DNA from 2 places in the Variovorax sp. PBL-H6 genome. Region 2 is predicted to be linked to the other one. Evidence: predicted binding sites of a transcription regulator. Region 2 holds the regulator's gene; the other holds the start of a gene.
The links. The regulator FNR, encoded in region 2, switches genes on or off when oxygen is low (the NO sensors DNR and NnrR bind a similar motif). The targets are predictions, from matches to a motif close to TTGATNNNNATCAA.
Positions count from the first base shown of each region.

Region 1: G3W89_RS17500 (universal stress protein) is a predicted target of FNR. The motif match lies at 4,501-4,514, and genes of this name have one in related genera.

Region 1 is NZ_LR594659.1:3,705,338-3,714,331, reverse strand. It holds gene adhP (alcohol dehydrogenase AdhP) at 1-687, opposite strand, end outside; gene phbB (acetoacetyl-CoA reductase) at 744-1,463, opposite strand; gene G3W89_RS17510 (hypothetical protein) at 1,827-2,579, opposite strand; gene G3W89_RS17505 (PHA/PHB synthase family protein) at 2,636-4,360, opposite strand; gene G3W89_RS17500 (universal stress protein) at 4,575-5,075, shown strand; partial or broken gene G3W89_RS33325 (cation-translocating P-type ATPase) at 5,072-6,385, shown strand; gene G3W89_RS33320 (cation-translocating P-type ATPase) at 6,378-7,754, shown strand; partial or broken gene G3W89_RS17490 (ZIP family metal transporter) at 7,823-7,962, shown strand; gene G3W89_RS17485 (aldehyde dehydrogenase family protein) at 7,969-8,994, opposite strand, start outside.
Region 2 is NZ_LR594659.1:3,043,881-3,052,874, forward strand. It holds gene ccoO (cytochrome-c oxidase, cbb3-type subunit II) at 1-133, shown strand, start outside; gene G3W89_RS14260 (cbb3-type cytochrome oxidase subunit 3) at 145-282, shown strand; gene ccoP (cytochrome-c oxidase, cbb3-type subunit III) at 292-1,206, shown strand; gene ccoG (cytochrome c oxidase accessory protein CcoG) at 1,214-2,653, shown strand; gene G3W89_RS14275 (FixH family protein) at 2,695-2,979, shown strand; gene G3W89_RS14280 (hypothetical protein) at 2,985-3,230, shown strand; gene fnr (fumarate/nitrate reduction transcriptional regulator Fnr) at 3,211-3,927, opposite strand; gene G3W89_RS14290 (sulfite exporter TauE/SafE family protein) at 4,074-4,838, shown strand; gene G3W89_RS14295 (hypothetical protein) at 4,843-5,628, opposite strand; gene G3W89_RS14300 (Crp/Fnr family transcriptional regulator) at 5,763-6,494, shown strand; gene G3W89_RS14305 (bifunctional aminoglycoside phosphotransferase/ATP-binding protein) at 6,575-8,131, shown strand; gene G3W89_RS14310 (universal stress protein) at 8,169-8,690, opposite strand; gene G3W89_RS14315 (universal stress protein) at 8,829-8,994, shown strand, end outside.

The DNA of each region.
Region 1 (8,994 bases), 660 kb from region 2:
GCGCAGGGCCTTCTGCACCGCTTGTGCCGGGTCCTGCTTCGAGGCATCGACAAGCATGTCGGCGCCGACCTCCTTGGCAAGCTGCAGTTTTTCTTCGTCGATGTCGACCGCGACGACGTGGAAGCCCATGGCCTTTGCGTACTGCACCGCCAGGTGGCCCAGTCCGCCGACGCCCGAGATCGCCACCCAGTCACCCGGCTTGCAGTCGAGCACCTTCAGGCCCTTGTAGACGGTGACTCCGGCGCACAGGATCGGCGCGATCTCCGTGAAGCCGACATTCGCCGGAAGATGGCCCACGTATCCGGGATCGGCAAGGACGTACTCCGCGTAGCCGCCGTTGACGGTGTAGCCGGTCATCTGCTGGTGGTCGCACAGCGTTTCCCAGCCGGTGATGCAGTGCTCGCAGTGGCCGCAGGCGGTGTGCAGCCACGGCACGCCCACGCGGTCACCCTCCTTCAGATCCTTCACGCCGGACCCGACGGCCGCCACGTGGCCGACGCCCTCATGGCCAGGGATGAAGGGCAGGGTCGGCTTGACCGGCCAGTCGCCGTCAGCGGCATGCAGATCGGTGTGGCAGACGCCTGATGCCGCAACCTTGACCAGCACCTGGCCCGGCGGCACCTCGGGGATGACCACTTCTTCAATCTCGAGGGGTTGTCCAAAAGCGCGGACAACGGCTGCTTTCATTGTTTGCACGGGAACTCCGAAGACAAAAGTAAGAGGGCAGGCAGGTTGGCGGCATCTCAGGACATGTACTTGCCGCCGTTGATCGACAAGGTGATGCCGGTGATGAAGGCAGCCTCGTCGGACGCCAGGAAGACGACCGCGCGGGCCACCTCGTCGGGTGTGGCCAGTCGGCCCAGGGGCACGGCCTTGAGGATCTGCGCCAGGACCTCGGGCGCAACGGCAGCGACCATGCCGGTGTCGGTATAACCGGGCGCCACCACGTTGGCAGTGATGCTGCGCGTGGCACCTTCGAGCGCAAGCGACTTGGTGAATCCGATGAGCCCGGCCTTGCTCGCCGCGTAGTTGCACTGGCCGGCCTGGCCCGAAAGCCCGTTCACCGAGCCCACATTGACGATGCGCCCGAAGCGCCGCTCGCGCATTCCCTCGATCACGGCGCGGCACATGTTGAAGCACCCACCCAGGTTCACGTCGAGCACCTCGCGCCATTGCTCCAGGGTCATCTTGTGCAGCATGGAGTCGCGCGTGATCCCCGCATTGTTGACAAGGACCTCGACCGGTCCGAGCTCCGCCTGCACGCGGGAGACACCATCCCGGCATGCATCGAAATCGGCGACGTTCCAAGCGAAAACAGGAATGCCCGTGCGTTTGGAGAATGCGTGCGCAGCCTCCGTGTTGGTGCCGTAGTTGGCGGCAACGCGGTAGCCTGCGCCCTGCAGGGCTTCGGCAACGGCCGCTCCGATTCCAGCAGTGCCGCCGGTGACCAGTGCGATGCGCATGCTCAAGGCTCGACGACGAGGTTGTCGATCACGTGCGCAACGCCGCGTGTGATGGCCGGGCCCCAGGTCAGTTCGGCGACGATGTCGCTTCTGAGTTGAGCATCGGATTTCATGTGGGTCCTTTCGCAAGTCGGTGGGAGTCAGCCTCGGCGCTGATGATCCAGTGCTGCGGCGGCTGTCAACATGACTTTAGGTACGCAACCATCCCGGGGCCTTGCGCTGGATCAAGGGAACGAAGGCGGGTCAGCGCAGGCGAGCGCCTCCAAGGCACGAGCGCGCCTATGGCTCGGCGCTGCCCAACCAGATGGACTTGTCGGCGCGCGATGCCTGCCGCCCTTGGGGCCGACCGGAGCCGCGCCCTCGTCAGCGATCTTCGTGATCGCGACTTGCGTGCTTATGGAGAGGAACGACTTTGGCCGCAATCCGCACGGCCACGAAACCTGTATCGGCAAAACTCCCACTGAAAGTGACAATGCCGATAGTCGTCATGCCGGCCTGATAAGCGCCCCCATTCGCGTTGGACAGCAGAAAGCCGGCATCCGACTCCTGCTGGGGGGCGAAGAGCGCAAAGTAGGTTCCCGGCTCCAGCGGGACTTCGTCCAACGCGGCGCTTTCCATGGACACAGTCAGTGGGTCGTTGTCATGCGTCAGAGGGACGGCGGCGATCAGCAGGCGAGGATCAGGCGCGCCATTGATTGAGCGACGAATCTGCACCACGAACGGCAGCGTGTTCGGACATTGGGGAACGCCCGCGATCATGACGGCGCAGTTGTTCACCAAGGCCTCGATCTTGGTCAGTACCGATCGTTGCGTCAGCGTGAACTGCGGTCCGACCAGCTGGGCGCTGCCTATCAACTGCCCCGTGGAACCAGAGACGCTGAATGCCGTGCGGGATGTCGCGGTACCCGCCGTATCGAGCACGGTGTAGACCTGAGCGCGGACTTCTGCGGATGGCGCTAGCGCAAGCGTCAAGAACACGAATGCGACTCCTGCGCCCACCATCTTGAATCGGCGTGACGCCTGCGCGACGAAGTTCAAATGAGCCTTGGCCATCTCGATCTCCTTGCGGGAATTCCACCAGAGTGACAAAGCGCCGAGGATGTCGATTCTCGTCAACGCGTGCCTGGCTGTCCATCGTTCTTCGTCCGGACCATCGCGATGGTGTCCGGGTGTCATCGGGCGAGGACGTATGTGCCCGGTGCATCGCAGATCGGCGGGTAGCCGCGCTGTGGATGACCCATGCGCGGCGCCTTGCGACGGGGCCCGGAATGATCTGCCAGCCAGTGCTGTAGTGCGGGCCACCACGAGCCGTCGACCCGCTCGGCGCGCGCCACGTAGGTGTCGGGCGGCACGTAGGCGGCATCGCCGGTGCGCTGCAGGATTCGATAGTGGCGATGCGCGTGGCCGGGCTCGCTGAGGATGCCGCCGTTGTGGCCGCCGTCCGTCAGGACGAAGCAGATCTCCGTGTCGCAAAGCAGGTTGAGCTTGTAAACCGACCGCCAGGGCGCGACATTGTCCGTCCAGGTTCCCACGGCGAAGATCGGCACTTCGATGTCGCGCAGCGAGACCGGGTGCCCATTCACGCGATAACGCCCGCGCGCGAGTTCGTTGTCATGGAACAGGCTGCGTAGATAGTTCGCATGCATGCGGTAGGGCATGCGTGTGCCGTCGGCGTTCCACGCCATGAGGTCGGTGAACGGCGCACGCTCGCCGAGCAGGTAGTTCTGCACCATGGGCGACCAGATGCGATCGACAGCACGAAGTATGTTGAAAGCGCCCGCCATCTGTTCCGCCTTCAGGAAGCCTTGTCGGGCCATCATGTCTTCGATGAAGCAGAGCTGGCTCTCGTCCATGAAGAGGCTGAGCTCGCCCGGCTCGGTGAAATCGGTCTGCGCAGCCAAGAGGGTGACCGTTGCCAGACGATCGTCATGGTCGCGCGCCATGGCTGCCGCCCCGATGGCCAGCAGGGTCCCGCCCAGGCAATAACCGAGTGCGTGCACGCGCTGATCGCCGGTAATGGCTGAGACGGCGTCGATGCTGGCCATCAGCCCCTGCGCGAGGTAGTCGTCCATTCCAAGGTCTCGGTCTTGCGCGTCCGGGTTCTTCCACGAGATGACGAATACCGTGTGGCCTTGGTCGACGAGATAGCGAATGAGCGAATTGCGCCGCGACAGGTCGAGGATGTAGTACTTCATGATCCAGGCGCTCACCATGAGCACCGGCTCAGGGTGAACGGTGGCGGTCGCAGGCGCGTACTGGATCAGCTCGATCAGCCGATTGCGCAAGACCACCTTGCCGGGCGTGAGCGCCACCTCGCGTCCGGGCACGAAGGCCTCTGCGCCCTTGGGCGGCAGGTGGTCACGGCTGCGCTGAAGGTCTTCCATCCAGTTGCGCCCGCCTTGCAGCAGGTTCATGCCGCCGGAGGCGAGTGTCTTCTGCAACACCAGCGGGTTCGTGACGGGCGAGTTCGCGGGCGAGCACATGGCGTGCAGCTGTCGCGCGGAAAAGGACACGACCTGCTCGTGATGGCGCTCGACGCCCGGCACACCTTCGGTCAGCTCGCGCAGCCACTGGCTGCCGGCACGGAACGCCTGCCTGTAGACGCTGTAGGGCCATGCATCCCAGAGTGGATTGGCGAGGCGAGGATCGTCCTCGTTCGGATCGGGCGTCTCAGGACGATGGGAAGGCAATGAGCCAAAGCCCTGTAGCGCGGCTTCCGTTGCTTGCATCAGCGGGCGGACCATCAGCAGCTGCGCGCTGCGCGCGGGCTGCGCCGCCACGTGAATGGCCCAGTCCGACCAGGCCTGCATCAGCGCCGCGGGGGAAATGCCCTTGGTCAGCTCGGCAAGCTGGGCATGCAGCGTGCGGTCCACCCTGGCGTCTACGTTGTCATCCATCTTGGAATTTCGAATGTTGGTGAGCCGATGCTCCGCCAGGGCAGAGAAAGAACGGTTGCGCTGGATCAATGAACCAAGGACATCGTTCAGATTGCGCGGCAGCAGTCAGCAGGCAGCAGGCAGCGGCACGCGCCTTCGGATTGATGTGCATCAAGCCCGGCGCGAGCCCGCACGGCGAAACTGGCGGCCAATTCTTCTGCAGCCGGAGCCCGCCATGTACCAGCGCATCCTTGTCCCGATCGACGGCAGCACGACCTCGTTGCGAGGCCTGGACGAGGCGCTGCATCTAGCCAAGCTGACACGCGCGACGCTGCGGCTTGTTCACGTGGTGGACGAGCTGAAGTATGTGACCGGCTTCGAGACTTTCGCCACGTACAGCGGTGACGTGGTTCCACTGATGGCGATAGCGGGCAGGCAAGTCCTCGAACAGGGGAGGGAGCGCGCGCGCCTAGCCGGGATCGAGGCGGAGAGCGCCCTCTTCACCTCGCTCGCCGGCCGTGTCTCGGAGGTGGTCGTCGAGCAGGCGAAGGCATGGAAGGCCGAGCTCATCGTGATCGGCACGCACGGGCGTCATGGCGTTGCGCGAGCGCTGCTGGGCAGCGATGCCGAGCAGGTGCTGCGCATGTCTCCGGTTCCCGTGCTGCTGGTGAGAGGCCAGCCGGAAGATGAGGAAGGCGGCTTCGCGGCGGCATCGCCTGCCGTTGCCGAAGCGTGAGCCATGATCCCGTCGCGATCGTCACGGGGTCCGATCGTGGCCTGTTGACCGATGACGCGCACCTGCATTCTGCGGAGGCACTTGCCGCCAGTCTGGAGGTCGATCCGCAGTTCGGCCTGACCTCGGAACAGGTGATGCAGCGACAAGGCCGCTACGGGGAGAACCGGTTGCCCGAGGCTGTCCCGCGCAGCTGGGCCAGGCGGCTGCTAGAACAGCTGCGCGACTTCATGGTCTTGGTGCTGATTGCGGCAGCGCTGCTGTCCGGCTTCATCGGAGATTTCGCGGACACCATCGCCATCGCGGTCATCGTTCTGCTCAACGCAGCGGTCGGCCTCACGCAGGAGTGGCGCGCGGAACGGGCGCTGGACGCATTGAAGCGGCTGGCCGCGGCTCATGCGACCGTGCGGCGCAATGGTTGTGCCCAGGCGATCGACACGGCCGACCTGGTGCCGGGTGACGTGGTGCTTCTGGAGGCGGGCAATCTGGTACCTGCCGACCTGCGGCTTCATCGGACGGCGCAATTGCGCGTGGACGAGTCCATGCTGACCGGGGAATCCGTCAGCGTGGAGAAGCACAACGCCCGCCTTCCGGAGGGCCAGCATCCAACTGGCGACCGGCTCAACATGGCCTTCAAGGGAACGCTGGTCAGCCATGGGCGCGGGGAAGGCCTGGTGGTCGCCACCGGACCGAGGACCGAACTGGGACGCATCGCCGGCTTGTTGCGCGACACCGGCGCGCGAAGAACCCCCCTGCAACTGCGCCTGGCTGATTTCGGCATGCGACTGTCCCTCATTGTCCTGTGCATTTGCGGGCTGCTTTTCGGCATCGGCGTGCTCAATGGCGAGCCGTTGCTCCTGATGGCGCTCACGGCGATCAGCCTTGCGGTGGCGGCGATTCCGGAGGCGCTGCCGGCCATCGTGACCGTGCTGCTTGCCCTGGGTGCCCGCCGGATGGTGAAGGTGAACGCCCTGGTGCGGCGTCTGCCCTCCGTGGAGACGCTGGGATCGGTCAGCGTCATCTGCTCGGACAAGACCGGTACGCTGACGCAGAACCGCATGCAGGTGCAGGTTGTCGAGTTTCCCGGCGGCGGGACGCCGCAGGCGCTGTGGAACGCGGCCGTGCTGTGCAATGACGCCGCTCCGGACGCCGGCGGCGCGTGGGTCGGCGACCCGACCGAGACTGCACTGGTCGAAGCGGCCCAGGCCGGCGGGACCGACGCCCAAGCGGTGCGCCGTGCCCAGCCTCGTCTGCACGAATGGCCGTTCGACGCCGGACGCAAGCGGATGAGCACCTTGCATCGGGATGGCCAGGGCTGGCTCGTCGTCGTCAAGGGAGCGCCTGAGACGTTGGTGCCGCGTTGCACACGCGTTGCTGCGGGGCAGCAGGAAGACCCGCTCGACGTTGCTCAGGCACTCGCCGCGGCGGGGGCGATGGCTGAGCAGGGCCTGCGCGTTCTCGCACTGGCTCGTCGCGTGTGCACGCAGGATCCAAGCGGGCAGTCCTCGGAGCTGGTCGAGACCGATCTGGTCCTGCTGGGCCTCGTGGGCCTGGCAGTACCCGCCGCGACCCGAGGCGAAGGCCGCCGTCGCCGATTGCCGCTCGGCGGGCATCACGCCCGTGATGATCACCGGCGACCATCCGGCGACCGCGCTTGCCATCGCGCGGGAAGTCGGCATCGCCGAGACCGGCTCGATGGTCCTGACGGGGTCGCAACTCGCTGCGCTGGACGACTTGGCGCTGCAACGGTTGGCTGACGACGTGCGCGTGTACGCGCGAGTCGACCCGGCCCAGAAGATCCGCATCGTGCGCGCGCTGCAGTCCCGGGGCCGGTTCGTCGCGATGACGGGGGACGGCGTCAACGACGCGCCGGCGCTCAAGCAGGCCGACATCGGAGTCGCCATGGGCCGCGGCGGGACCGATGTTGCACGCGAAGCGGCGAGCCTGGTTCTGCTGGACGACAACTTTGCCAGCATCGTGGCTGCCGTGCGCGAGGGCCGGCGCATCTTCGACAACATCCGCAAGTTCGTCCGCTACGCCATCACCGGCAATTCGGCGGAGACCTGGACCCTGGTGCTTGCGCCGCTCGTGGGGATGCCGATCCCGCTGCTGCCTCTGCATATCCTGTGGGTGAACCTGGTCACCGACGGCCTGCCCGGACTGGCACTCGCTGCCGAACCGGCTGAACGCGGCGTCATGCAGCGGCCGCCGCGCCCGCCCGGAGAGAGCCTGTTCGCCGGTGGCCTCTGGCAGCACGCGCTGTGGGTCGGACTCCTGATCGGCGCGTTGTGCCTGGGCGTCCAGGCCTGGGCCCTGGCGACGGGGATGCATTGGCAGACCATGGTGTTCACGGTTCTGACGCTCTCGCAGATGACCTATGTGCTGGCCATCCGTTCGGAAAGTGACTCGATCTTCACGCAAGGGCTGGGCAGCAACTGGCCGCTGGCCGGCGCCGTGCTCTCAACCTTCCTGCTTCAACTGGCGGTGGTCTACCTGCCGCCGCTGCAGAAAGTCTTTCGCACCGAAGCGCTGGCCATCGGCGAACTGGCGATATGCCTTGCATGCGCGGCCCTGGTCTTCGCGACGGTCGAGATCGAGAAATGGTGGCGCAGGTCGGGGCCTGCCGAGGTGGCGAAGTCGCGGCCGGGGAATGCGGCTGGGCGCTCGACGCGCGTCCCTTGATGCGCGCGTCAGGTGTGATGCGCCTTGCCGACGTGCGCCCTTGGCGGTTTCGACCGATTCCCGCTGTGCTTTTCGCGGCGGGGGCGGTGCGCTTCGTGATCAGCCACGAGATCATCCTGGAGTTCCACCGCAAAGGCCACGAGGCCTTCGCGACGGCAGGTTGATGGTCGGCTTCGTGCCGATGATGCTGCTGGATAGCGCGCTGGGCCGATGCTCAGCCGTGCCGCACGGCCACCGTCTTGAGGGTGGTGAAGCCGTAGAGTGCCTCGAAGCCCTTCTCGCGGCCGTAGCCGGAGGACTTGACGCCGCCAAAGGGGAGCTCCACGCCACCACCGGCTCCGTAGTTGTTGACGAAGACCTGGCCGCTCTTCACGCGTCTGGCCATGCGGAACTGGCGCGCGCCGTCTTTCGTCCAGATGCCGGCAACGAGGCCGAACTGGGTGGCGTTGGCCTGCGCTACGGCTTCGTCTTCGTCGCGGAAGGACATCGCCGCGAGCACCGGGCCGAAGACTTCTTCCTGCGCCAGCCGGTGCGTCACCGGGACGTCGCGCAGCAAGGTGGGCGCCTGGTAGAAGCCGGTCTGGGGCGCCTCGTCGACCACGACGCCCTGAGCCACCATGGGGATTCCGGCGTGCTGCGCGTCGGACAGGAAGTCCCAGACGCGCTGCTGCTGGGTCTGGCGGATCAGCGGGCCGACGTCCAGGTCCATGGCGGCAGGGCCGACGCGCAGTGCCTCGAAGGCCTGGCCCAGGCGCTCCAGCAACAGCTCGTAGATCTCGCGCTCGACCAGCACCCGCGAGCCGGCCGAGCAGGTCTGGCCGGCGTTCTGCACGATGGCGTTGATCAGCACCGGGATGGCCGCGCCCAGGTCGGCATCGGCAAAGATGATCTGCGGGCTCTTGCCGCCCAGCTCCAGCGTGACGGGGCAGTGGCGTTCGGCCGCGACCTGCTGGATCAGTGTGCCGACCTTGGGACTGCCCGTGAAGCTGATGTGGTCGATGCCCGGGTGCCGGGCCAGCGCGTCGCCTACCTCGTGGCCGTAGCCGGTCACGATGTTGATGGCGCCGGGCGGGAAGCCGACCTCCGCCGCCAGCTGCGCGACGCGGATCAGCGACAGGCAGGCGTCTTCCGAAGGCTTCACCACGCAGACGTTGCCTGCGGCGAGCGCGCCGCCGACGCTGCGGCCGAAGATCTGCATCGGGTAGTTCCACGGAATGACGTGGCCGGTAACGCCGTGCGG
Region 2 (8,994 bases):
GCGCGCACTGCGACGCGTCGGCGTGCCTTTCACCGACGCTCAGATCGCCGCGGCGCCGGCCGAGGTCAAGGGCAGGAGCGAGATGGACGCGCTGGTCGCCTATCTCCAGTCGCTGGGCCTCGCGCTCAAGTAGGGAGCATGCAGATGGACATCACCACCTTGCGGATCGTGGCCACGCTGGCCTCCTTCGCCGCCTTCGTCGGCATTCTCGTGTGGACTTTTTCGCGCCGTCGCGCGAAGGCCTTCGAAGAAGCGGGCCGGCTCCTCCTCGAACAGGACTGAGAGACCTCCATGAGCGACTTTTTCAACGACTTCTGGTCGAACTACGTGGCCGTCGGCACGCTGGTCAGCATCGTGCTGTGCGGAGTGCTCCTGTGGCTGGTGGCCCGCGCCCCGACCACGAAGGGGGAGGGCAGCACCACGGGGCATGTGTGGGACGAGGACCTGCGCGAGGCCAACAATCCCATGCCGCGCTGGTGGGTGGGCCTTTTCGTCATCACCATCGTCTTCGGCCTGGCCTACCTGGTGGCCTACCCGGGGCTCGGGAGCTACAAGGGCGAGCTCGCGTGGAGCACCGAGAGCGAGTACACGAAGGACCAGGCCCGCGCCGCCCGCGAGCTCGAGCCGGTCTATGCCGCCTATATGGCGATGCCCGCCGAGCGCGTGTCCGGCGCGCCGGCGGCAATGGCGATCGGCGAGCGCCTCTTCCTCAACAACTGCGCACAGTGCCACGGCTCGGATGCGCGCGGCAGCAAAGGGTTTCCGAACCTGACCGACGGCGACTGGCTGCACGGGGGCACGCCCGAGAAGATCAAGGAATCGATCACCCACGGGCGAACCGGCGTCATGCCGCCGATGGCGGCCGTGGTGGGCACGCCCGAGGACGTCAAGAACGTTGCCAACTACGTGCTGAGCCTGTCGGGCAGCCCGCACGACTCGGTGCGTGCCGGCCTGGGCAAGCCCAAGTTCAGCGCCTGCGCGGCCTGCCACGGGGTCGGGGGAACCGGCAATCCGGCGCTGGGCGCGCCCAACCTGTCCGACCGGGTCTGGCTGCACGGCTACGGGCAGGAGGCGATCATCTCGATCATCAACACCGGCAGGACCAACCAGATGCCGGCGCAGCAGGGCCGGCTGACCGAGGCGCAGATCCATGTGCTGGCCTCCTACGTCTGGGGCCTGTCGAACAAGGCCGTGGTGGCTCCGTAGGCGCGCCATGCAGGAAACCGCTCCAGTACCCGTCCGGCCCGCGCGCAAGGTGATCCCGATCGCCGCGACGCAGGAGGGCGGCGGGCTTTTTGCCGCACACCAGAAGATCTACCCTCGCACGGTTCGCGGCATCTTCGCGCGATGGCGCTGGGCGGTGGTGTTCCTGACGCAGCTCGTCTTCTACGGCCTGCCGTGGCTCGAGTGGGGCCAGCGCCAGGCCGTGCTGTTCGACCTCGGGGCCCGGCGCTTCTACATCCTCGGCCTGGTGCTGTACCCACAGGACCTGATCTACCTCACCGGGCTGCTGGTGATCTCGGCACTCTCGCTGTTCCTCTTTACCGCGGTGGCGGGGCGGCTCTGGTGCGGCTATGCGTGTCCCCAGACGGTCTACACCGAGATCTTCATGTGGGTCGAGCACAAGATCGAGGGCAATCGCGTTGCGCGCATGCGGCTGGACGAGGGCGAGTTCTCGCTGGAGAAGCTGGTCAAGAAGTGGTTCAAGCACATCATCTGGCTCGGCATCGCGCTGTGGACCGGCTTCACCTTCGTCGGCTATTTCACGCCGATCCGCGAACTGGGCCTCGAGTTCCTGCAGACCCGCATGGGCTCGTGGGAGGTCTTCTGGGTCTTCTTCTACGGCTTTGCGACCTACGGGAATGCCGGCTTCATGCGCGAGCAGGTCTGCATGTACATGTGCCCCTATGCGCGCTTCCAGAGCGCCATGTTCGATCGCGACACGCTGATCGTGAGCTACGACGCCGCGCGCGGCGAGCCCCGCGGTTTGCGGGCGAAGGGCAGCGACGCGCGATCCCTCGGCGTCGGCGACTGCATCGACTGCACGCTGTGCGTGCAGGTCTGCCCGACCGGCATCGACATCCGCCAGGGGTTGCAGTACGAGTGCATCGGCTGCGGCCTGTGCGTGGACGCCTGCGACACCGTCATGGACAAGATGGCGAGCCCGCGTGGCCTGATCCGGTATGCGACGCAGAACGGGATGGCCGGCCGGTGGACGCGCGCCCAGGTGCTGCGCCGGGTCCTGCGCCCACGGGTGCTGATCTACGCCTCGGTGCTGATGGCATTGACCGTCGGGCTGCTCGCGAGCCTGGTCGTGCGCACGCCGCTGAAGGTCGACGTGGTGCGCGACCGCGCCTCGCTCGCACGCATCGTGGAGGGCGGGCAGCTCGAGAACGTCTACCGGCTGCAAATCATGAACGCGACCGAGCGGCCGCAGCGCTATCGGGTCGAGGCGCACGGCCTGGAGGGGCTGGGCGTGTCGCCGGCCGATCCGGTCGAAGTGGGACCCGCGCAGTCGCGCTGGGTCGCGGTGCGGCTGCAGCTGCCGTATGGCAGCGCGGCGGCCGGCTCCCACCCGGTGCACTTCGACGTGCGCTCGATGGACGGCAGCGCGCAGGTGTCGGAGAAGGCCGTCTTCCTGGTGCCCCGTTGAATGTTCCGCACGACCAGAATCCGAATCTCCAGGAGAGCTCGATGAACGACCACACGACGATTTCGCCAACTCCCGAGGCAGCCGCAGCCTGGTGGCGCTTTCCGCTGCTCTGGATGGTGATGGCGGGGCCAGCCATCGTCGTCGCCGCGAGCTTCCTCACACTCTGGCTCGCCGTGCGAACACCCGATCCGGTGATCGAGCCGGACTATTCCCGCCGCGGCATCGAGATCGACAGGGCCCCTGCCGACAAGAAGCTGCTGCCGGCGCTGGCCGGACGCAATCACGCGGCGACGCCGGACTCCGACGTGCCCGCGCCCCGGCGCTGAACATCATGAAGATGCAGAACTGGATGTCGATTCTCTGGCCCGCCTTCCTGCTGGCCTGCGCCACCGAGCTGCTGGTCTTCGCGCTGGTCGACCCGATCGATCTTCACTGGCGCGGCGAAGCCATCGGCCTGTCTCGCCAGGCGGTTTACACAGGCGGCTTCTTCGTCTTCTGGATGCTGGCGGCCGGCGCAAGTGCACTGACGCTGCTGCTGACGAGAGGGGCGAAGGAGATCAACAGCCAGGAGGGTTGACGATGCGCCGCAGCGCTTCCGGATCGACGATGCGCACCTTGCGCTGGTCGATCTCGACGATGCCGTCGGTCATGAACTTCGAAAGCGTGCGGCTCACCGTTTCGAGCGTGAGGCCCAGGTAGCTGCCGATCTCCTCGCGGGTCATGCGAAGGATGAACTCCGACTGCGAGAAGCCGCGCGCGTGCAGCCGCTGCACCAGGTTCAGCAGGAAGGCCGCAAGCCGCTCCTCGGCCCGCATGCTGCCCAGGAGCAGCATCACGCCGTGCTCGCGCACGATTTCACGGCTCATGATCTGGTGCACGTGGCGCTGCAGCGCCTTGACATCGCGCGACAGCGCCTCGAGGCGGTGAAAGGGCAGCACGCAGACCTCGGCGTCCTCGATCGCGACGGCGTCGCAGGTGTGCTGTTCGTTGACGATGCCGTCGAGTCCGATGATCTCGCCCGCCATCTGGAAGCCGGTGACCTGGTCGCGCCCGTCCTCGCTGGCCACGCGGGTCTTGAAGAAGCCGGAGCGAATCGCGTAGAGCGAAGTGAAGCGTTCGCCGTTGCGAAACAAGGTCTCGCGACGCCTCACCTTGCGTCGCGTGGAAACGAGCTCGTCGATGCGCTTCAGCTCATCCGGCTCCAGCCCGGCCGGCATGCAGAGCTCGCGCAGGGTGCAGCTCGAGCAGGAGACCTTGATGTTCTGGGCTTTCATGAAGGGCGATGAAGTTTTCGCCGATTCTGGGCTGCGGCGGGTGGTGCCGGGTTGATGCACATCAAGGGCCGCAGGCCGGCCTGCCGGCATAGTGATCCATTGCCCGCCCTGGCCGTCGCGATGAATTCATCTCTTGCCCTCGATCCTTGTACCGCCTCGTCGCCGGCGCTGCCGCGGCGCGGGCCGGCCTGAACATGCAGACGGCACTTGCAGGCACCGCACTCCTGATGGGATTGGCTGGAGGTCCGCATTGCGTGGCCATGTGCGGTGCGGCCTGCGCCGGCGTGATCCGGATCGTCCGCGCGCCTGAAGGCGGGGGCGTCGCGACGCTGCCGCGTGCAGGCGTGCGAGGGGCGTCCGCGCCATGGCTGTTCCATGCGGGTCGAATCGCCGGCTATGCGGCGGCCGGCGCGCTTGCCGCGGTCGCGGCGCAGGGCCTGGCCCTGGCGAGCGAGCAGGTGGCGGCGCTGCGCCCGCTCTGGGTGCTGCTGCATGTGTTCGTCCTGGCCTGGGGGTTGCTGTTGGCCGCGCTGGGTCGCCAGCCGCTGTGGGCGAGCCGCATCGGGCGCTCGCTCGCGATGCGTCTGCGGCCGGCATCGGGCTCGGCGCCCGGCCTGCTCGCCATCGGCGCCTTGTGGGTCTCCATGCCCTGCGGACTGCTCTACTCGGCACTGATGCTCGCAAGCCTGGCCAATGGCCCCTTGCAAGGCGCATGGGTGATGGCGCTCTTCGCCGCGGGCAGCGGCGTATCGCTGATGGCGGCGCCATGGCTGTGGCAGCACCTGGGCCGGGGCGCCGGGCTGCTGCGCGGCACATGGGGAACCCGTCTCGCCGGCACGCTGCTGGCGCTGATGTCCCTGCAGGCGCTGAGCATCGACCTGAGGCACCAGATCGAGCTCTGGTGCGGCTGAGGGCTCAGCCCTTGACGATCGTATCCAGCAGCACGGCCTGGATCACGCTGCGGTGATTTTCCGCACGCCGGGCCTCGTCGACAGGGCAGGCAGATGCCAGCAGCGACCAGTGCGGGGAGTGCGTGGCATCCACGAGGAAGGTCGCGTCGTCGCGCGTGGACTGTCCGCGGCCGGCGATCCGCACGTCGAACTCCGCCTCCCGGGCGGCTGCGACGAAGCGGCGGCCCCGCACGGTGGAGGGGTCGCCGAGGAACAGGATCGACGCCCCGGGCGGCGAGCGCTGCTCGCGCAGCGTCATCAGGTCCGCCACGACACGGGCGGGATGATCGTCCAGCGCCAGGCCACGGTAGACCGGCACGGCCGCGTCCTGCTCGACCTGGCGCGCCGCTGCGGGCGGCAGGTGCCCGCAGTCGACGGCGTCGTACATGCGGCCCAGCATGCGCGCCAGCACGCGGACGTCGTCGCGCGCGGGCGCTCCGGGGTCCGCGGGAGCGGTGAATCGAAGCTCTGCCACGCGGGCGCCCAGGTCCTGCGCTGCGCGCCGGAGCACAGGGACCTCCGCGCCCGAATCCGGCCCCAGCAGCAGCGCCAGGTTCTTGCCGCGCAGCGGGTGGCCGAGGGCGCCCGCACGGGCGCCCGCACGCAGGCGATCGACCGCAACGAAGGTCTCGAAAATGCTCTTGGCGAGCAACGGCTCGCGCAGCGGCGCCTGGACATGAGGATCAAAGAGGGCGGACTTCACAAAGGCAAAGGTAGGGCTTGCCGCCGCGCCGGGCTTGATGCCCGTCAATGTTTGTCGTCTTGGCAGGCGCTGATACCGATCTGACACACGGCGTTCACCCACTGTTACCGAGGCGGCCGTCGCATTGGCGCTCCGGTTGCAGTGCCTTTCTAAGCTTCGGTCATCGATCCGAGGAACATGCAATGACCCAAGCCATCTCGCCCCCAAAGTCCACCCCCTCCGGCGCCCAGCGCATCGCGAATGCCCTGGAGCTGCTGGAGAGCAACGTCGCCATCCACAGGCGCATCGTGCGAACGGGCGACTCGGTCTACCAGGTGGGGCAGCCGTTCGCCTGCCTCTACGTGATCAACTCCGGCTTCTTCAAGATGGTCAACCTCTCCGGCGAAGGGCGCGAGCAGGTGGTCGGGCTCCACTTCAAGGGCGACTGGCTGGGCCTGGACGGCATCGCCGCAGGGCGCTACGGCTGCGACGCGATCGCCATGGACACCGGCGAGGTCTGGGCGATCCGCTACGACGCCTTGCTCCAGGCTGCCCTTCGCACCCCGGCGTTGCTGACCGCGCTGCACGAGGCCATGAGCCGCGAGCTCACGCGCGATCACGAATCGCTTCTCTCGCTTTGCACCTTGCCCGCGGACGCGCGCGTTGCGGGCTTCCTGCGCTACTGGGCCGACGCGCTCGCGCAGCGCGGGTTGCGCACCGATCAGATCACGCTCCACATGACACGTGCCGAGATCGGCAACTACCTGGGGATGACGCTGGAGTCCGTGAGCCGTGCGTTTTCGCGACTGGCGCGCGGCGACGTGATCCGCTTCATGGAGAAGGGGCGGCGCGACATCCACATTCCGAAGGTGGAGGCGCTGACGAGCTTCATCCAGCACATCGCGGCGCCGATGGAAGCTGCGGCGATGCATTGAGACATGCCTCGGCCGGCGGACCGTTGCGCCCGCGGCGCGAGTAGGGCCACGCAATGCACAAGTCCGTGCACACTGCCGGGATGAAATCGCCAGATCCGGCTGCCGTCGCCGTGCATCGCAGGCTGGTCACGGCCTTGCGCGAACGCCTGGAATCGGACACGGGCCAGGCCGTCTCGCTCGTCGAGACGCACATTTCCTGGGTGCTGCTGACGGCGGAATATGCCTACAAGCTGAAGAAGCCGGTCTCGCTGGGCTTCGTCGACTTCGGCACGCTGGCGTCGCGCAAGCACTTCTGCGAGGAGGAGGTGCGGCTCAACCGCCGTCTCGCGCCGTCGCTGTATGTCGGCGTCGTGGCGGTGTGCGGCACGATCGAGGCGCCGCACATCGGCGACGACGACCACCCCATCGATTTCGCCGTCTGCATGCGGCGGTTTCCCGAAGATGCGCTGCTGCGCCGCCTGCTCCCGGCCGGGCAGCTGGAAGAGGGTCTGCTGGAGCAGTTCGCGCGGGAGCTCGCCATCTTTCATGAGGGTGCGCAGGTCGTCTCGCCGGCGTCGGCGTACGGCGGACCGGAGGAGGTGGCGCGCCCGGTGGTCGATGTGCTGGCGCGCCTGCGTGCCGTCGGCGATGCCCGGTATCCGAGGGGCCTGCAGGCGTGGGTCTTCAAGCAGAGGCGGGTGCTGCGCACCGCCTGGCTCGAGCGGCAGCGCCGTGGCGCGGTGCGCGAATGCCATGGCGATCTTCACCTCGCCAACGTGGTGCGGTTCGATGGCCGCCTGACCGCCTTCGACTGCATCGAGTTCGATCCGGCCTTGCGCTGGATCGACGTGATCAGCGACGTCGCTTTTCTCACGATGGACTTGAAAGCCCATGGCCGTCGGGATCTCGCGTTCCGCTTTCTCGACGCGTACCTGCAGTACACCGGCGACTATGCCGGCCTGCCGGTGCTCCGCTTCTACGAGGTGCATCGGGCACTGGTGCGCGCCCTGGTCGGCTGCCTGCGCGTGCAGGCCGGTGCCGGCCTCCCGCCCGACGAACCGGACTATCTGGCCTGTGCCTCACGGCTGGCGCAGGTTCCGGAGGGCGCGCCCCGTCTGCTGATCACCCACGGTCTGTCCGGCTCGGGCAAGTCGACCATCGCTGCGGCACTGGTGGCAGCTGCCGGCGCGATCCGCATCCGGTCGGACGTGGAGCGCAAGCGTCTCTTCGGGCTGAGTGCGCTGCAGCGATCGGCAGAGCATGCCGAGATTTACACGCCGGATGCCACGCGGCGCACCTTTGCCCGGCTGGCAGAGTGCGCGCGCACCGCCCTGCAGGCCGGCTATCCCGTGATCGTCGATGCCGCCTTCCTGCGGCGCGAGGAACGGCTGGCCTTCCGGGCACTGGCGACCGAACTGCGCGTGCCCTTCTCGATCCTGGACTGCCGCGCCGCCGAGGCGCAGCTGCGTCGGCGGGTGGCGGCGCGGGCGGCGGAGGGGCGCGATGCGTCCGAGGCCACCCTGGCGGTGCTGGAGCGGCAGCTGGCCGCCCACGAGCCGCTGGACCGGGAGGAGGGCGCCGTGGCCCTCGAAGTCGTCACGGAGGGGACCTTGGATGTGGCCGCGCTGTGCGCGCGCTGGCTCGCACGCGCGTACTGATCGGCTGGGCTTCAGCGCAGCAACGCCCACCAGTCCCTCATTCGAACGCTAGCGCGCCGGTTGGCAGGCTGACGCGCACCGATGCCGGCGCCGGTTCGGCCTTCGATTCGGCTTCCGGGGCGCGCACGAGCAGCACCGGCACCGACGCGTACCGCAGGATGTGCTCGGCGCTGCTGCCCATGACCACCCGGCCGACCCCGCGGCGGCCGTGCGTGCCGAGGACGATCAGGTCCGCGGGCCACTTGGCGGCTTCGGCGTTCACCTGTTCGTGAACCGAGCCGGAGAAGCTGTCGCACAGCACGGTCTCTGCCTCGATGCCCGCCGCCTGGGCGGTGGCCGCCGCTTCGGCGAGGGTGCTCCTGCCGTTCTCGCGAAGCACCTTCAGCCAGTCGCCGGCATACGCGGCGTAGGCATCCATCGACAGGGCGAACGACAGCTCGTCGATCACGTGGAACAGCCGCAACCGGCCTTGGGTCAGCTTCGCAAGGCGAAGCGCCTCCTCGAGCCCGCGCTTCGAAGTCGAACTGCCGTCGATGGGCACAAGAATCCGTTGGTACATGAGGAGCTCCTTCAGTGGTGGGACCGGAGGCGACCAGTGTCCGGACTCCGATTCAACGCACCTTGATCTGGCGCAAGGGAGATCGATGAGGGCACGGCGAACATCGGGCCATCCAACCCATTTCCATACGGACACATCATGAAAATTCTTCTTGCGGTGGATGGCAGCGACTACACGAGGCGCATGCTCTCTTTCCTGGCAACACACAAGGAGTGGCTCGGCGCGGGCCAGGCCTATACGGTGTTTCATGCGGTTCTGCCGGTGCCGCATCGGGCGGCGGCGTTCGCGGGACACGACATGGTCC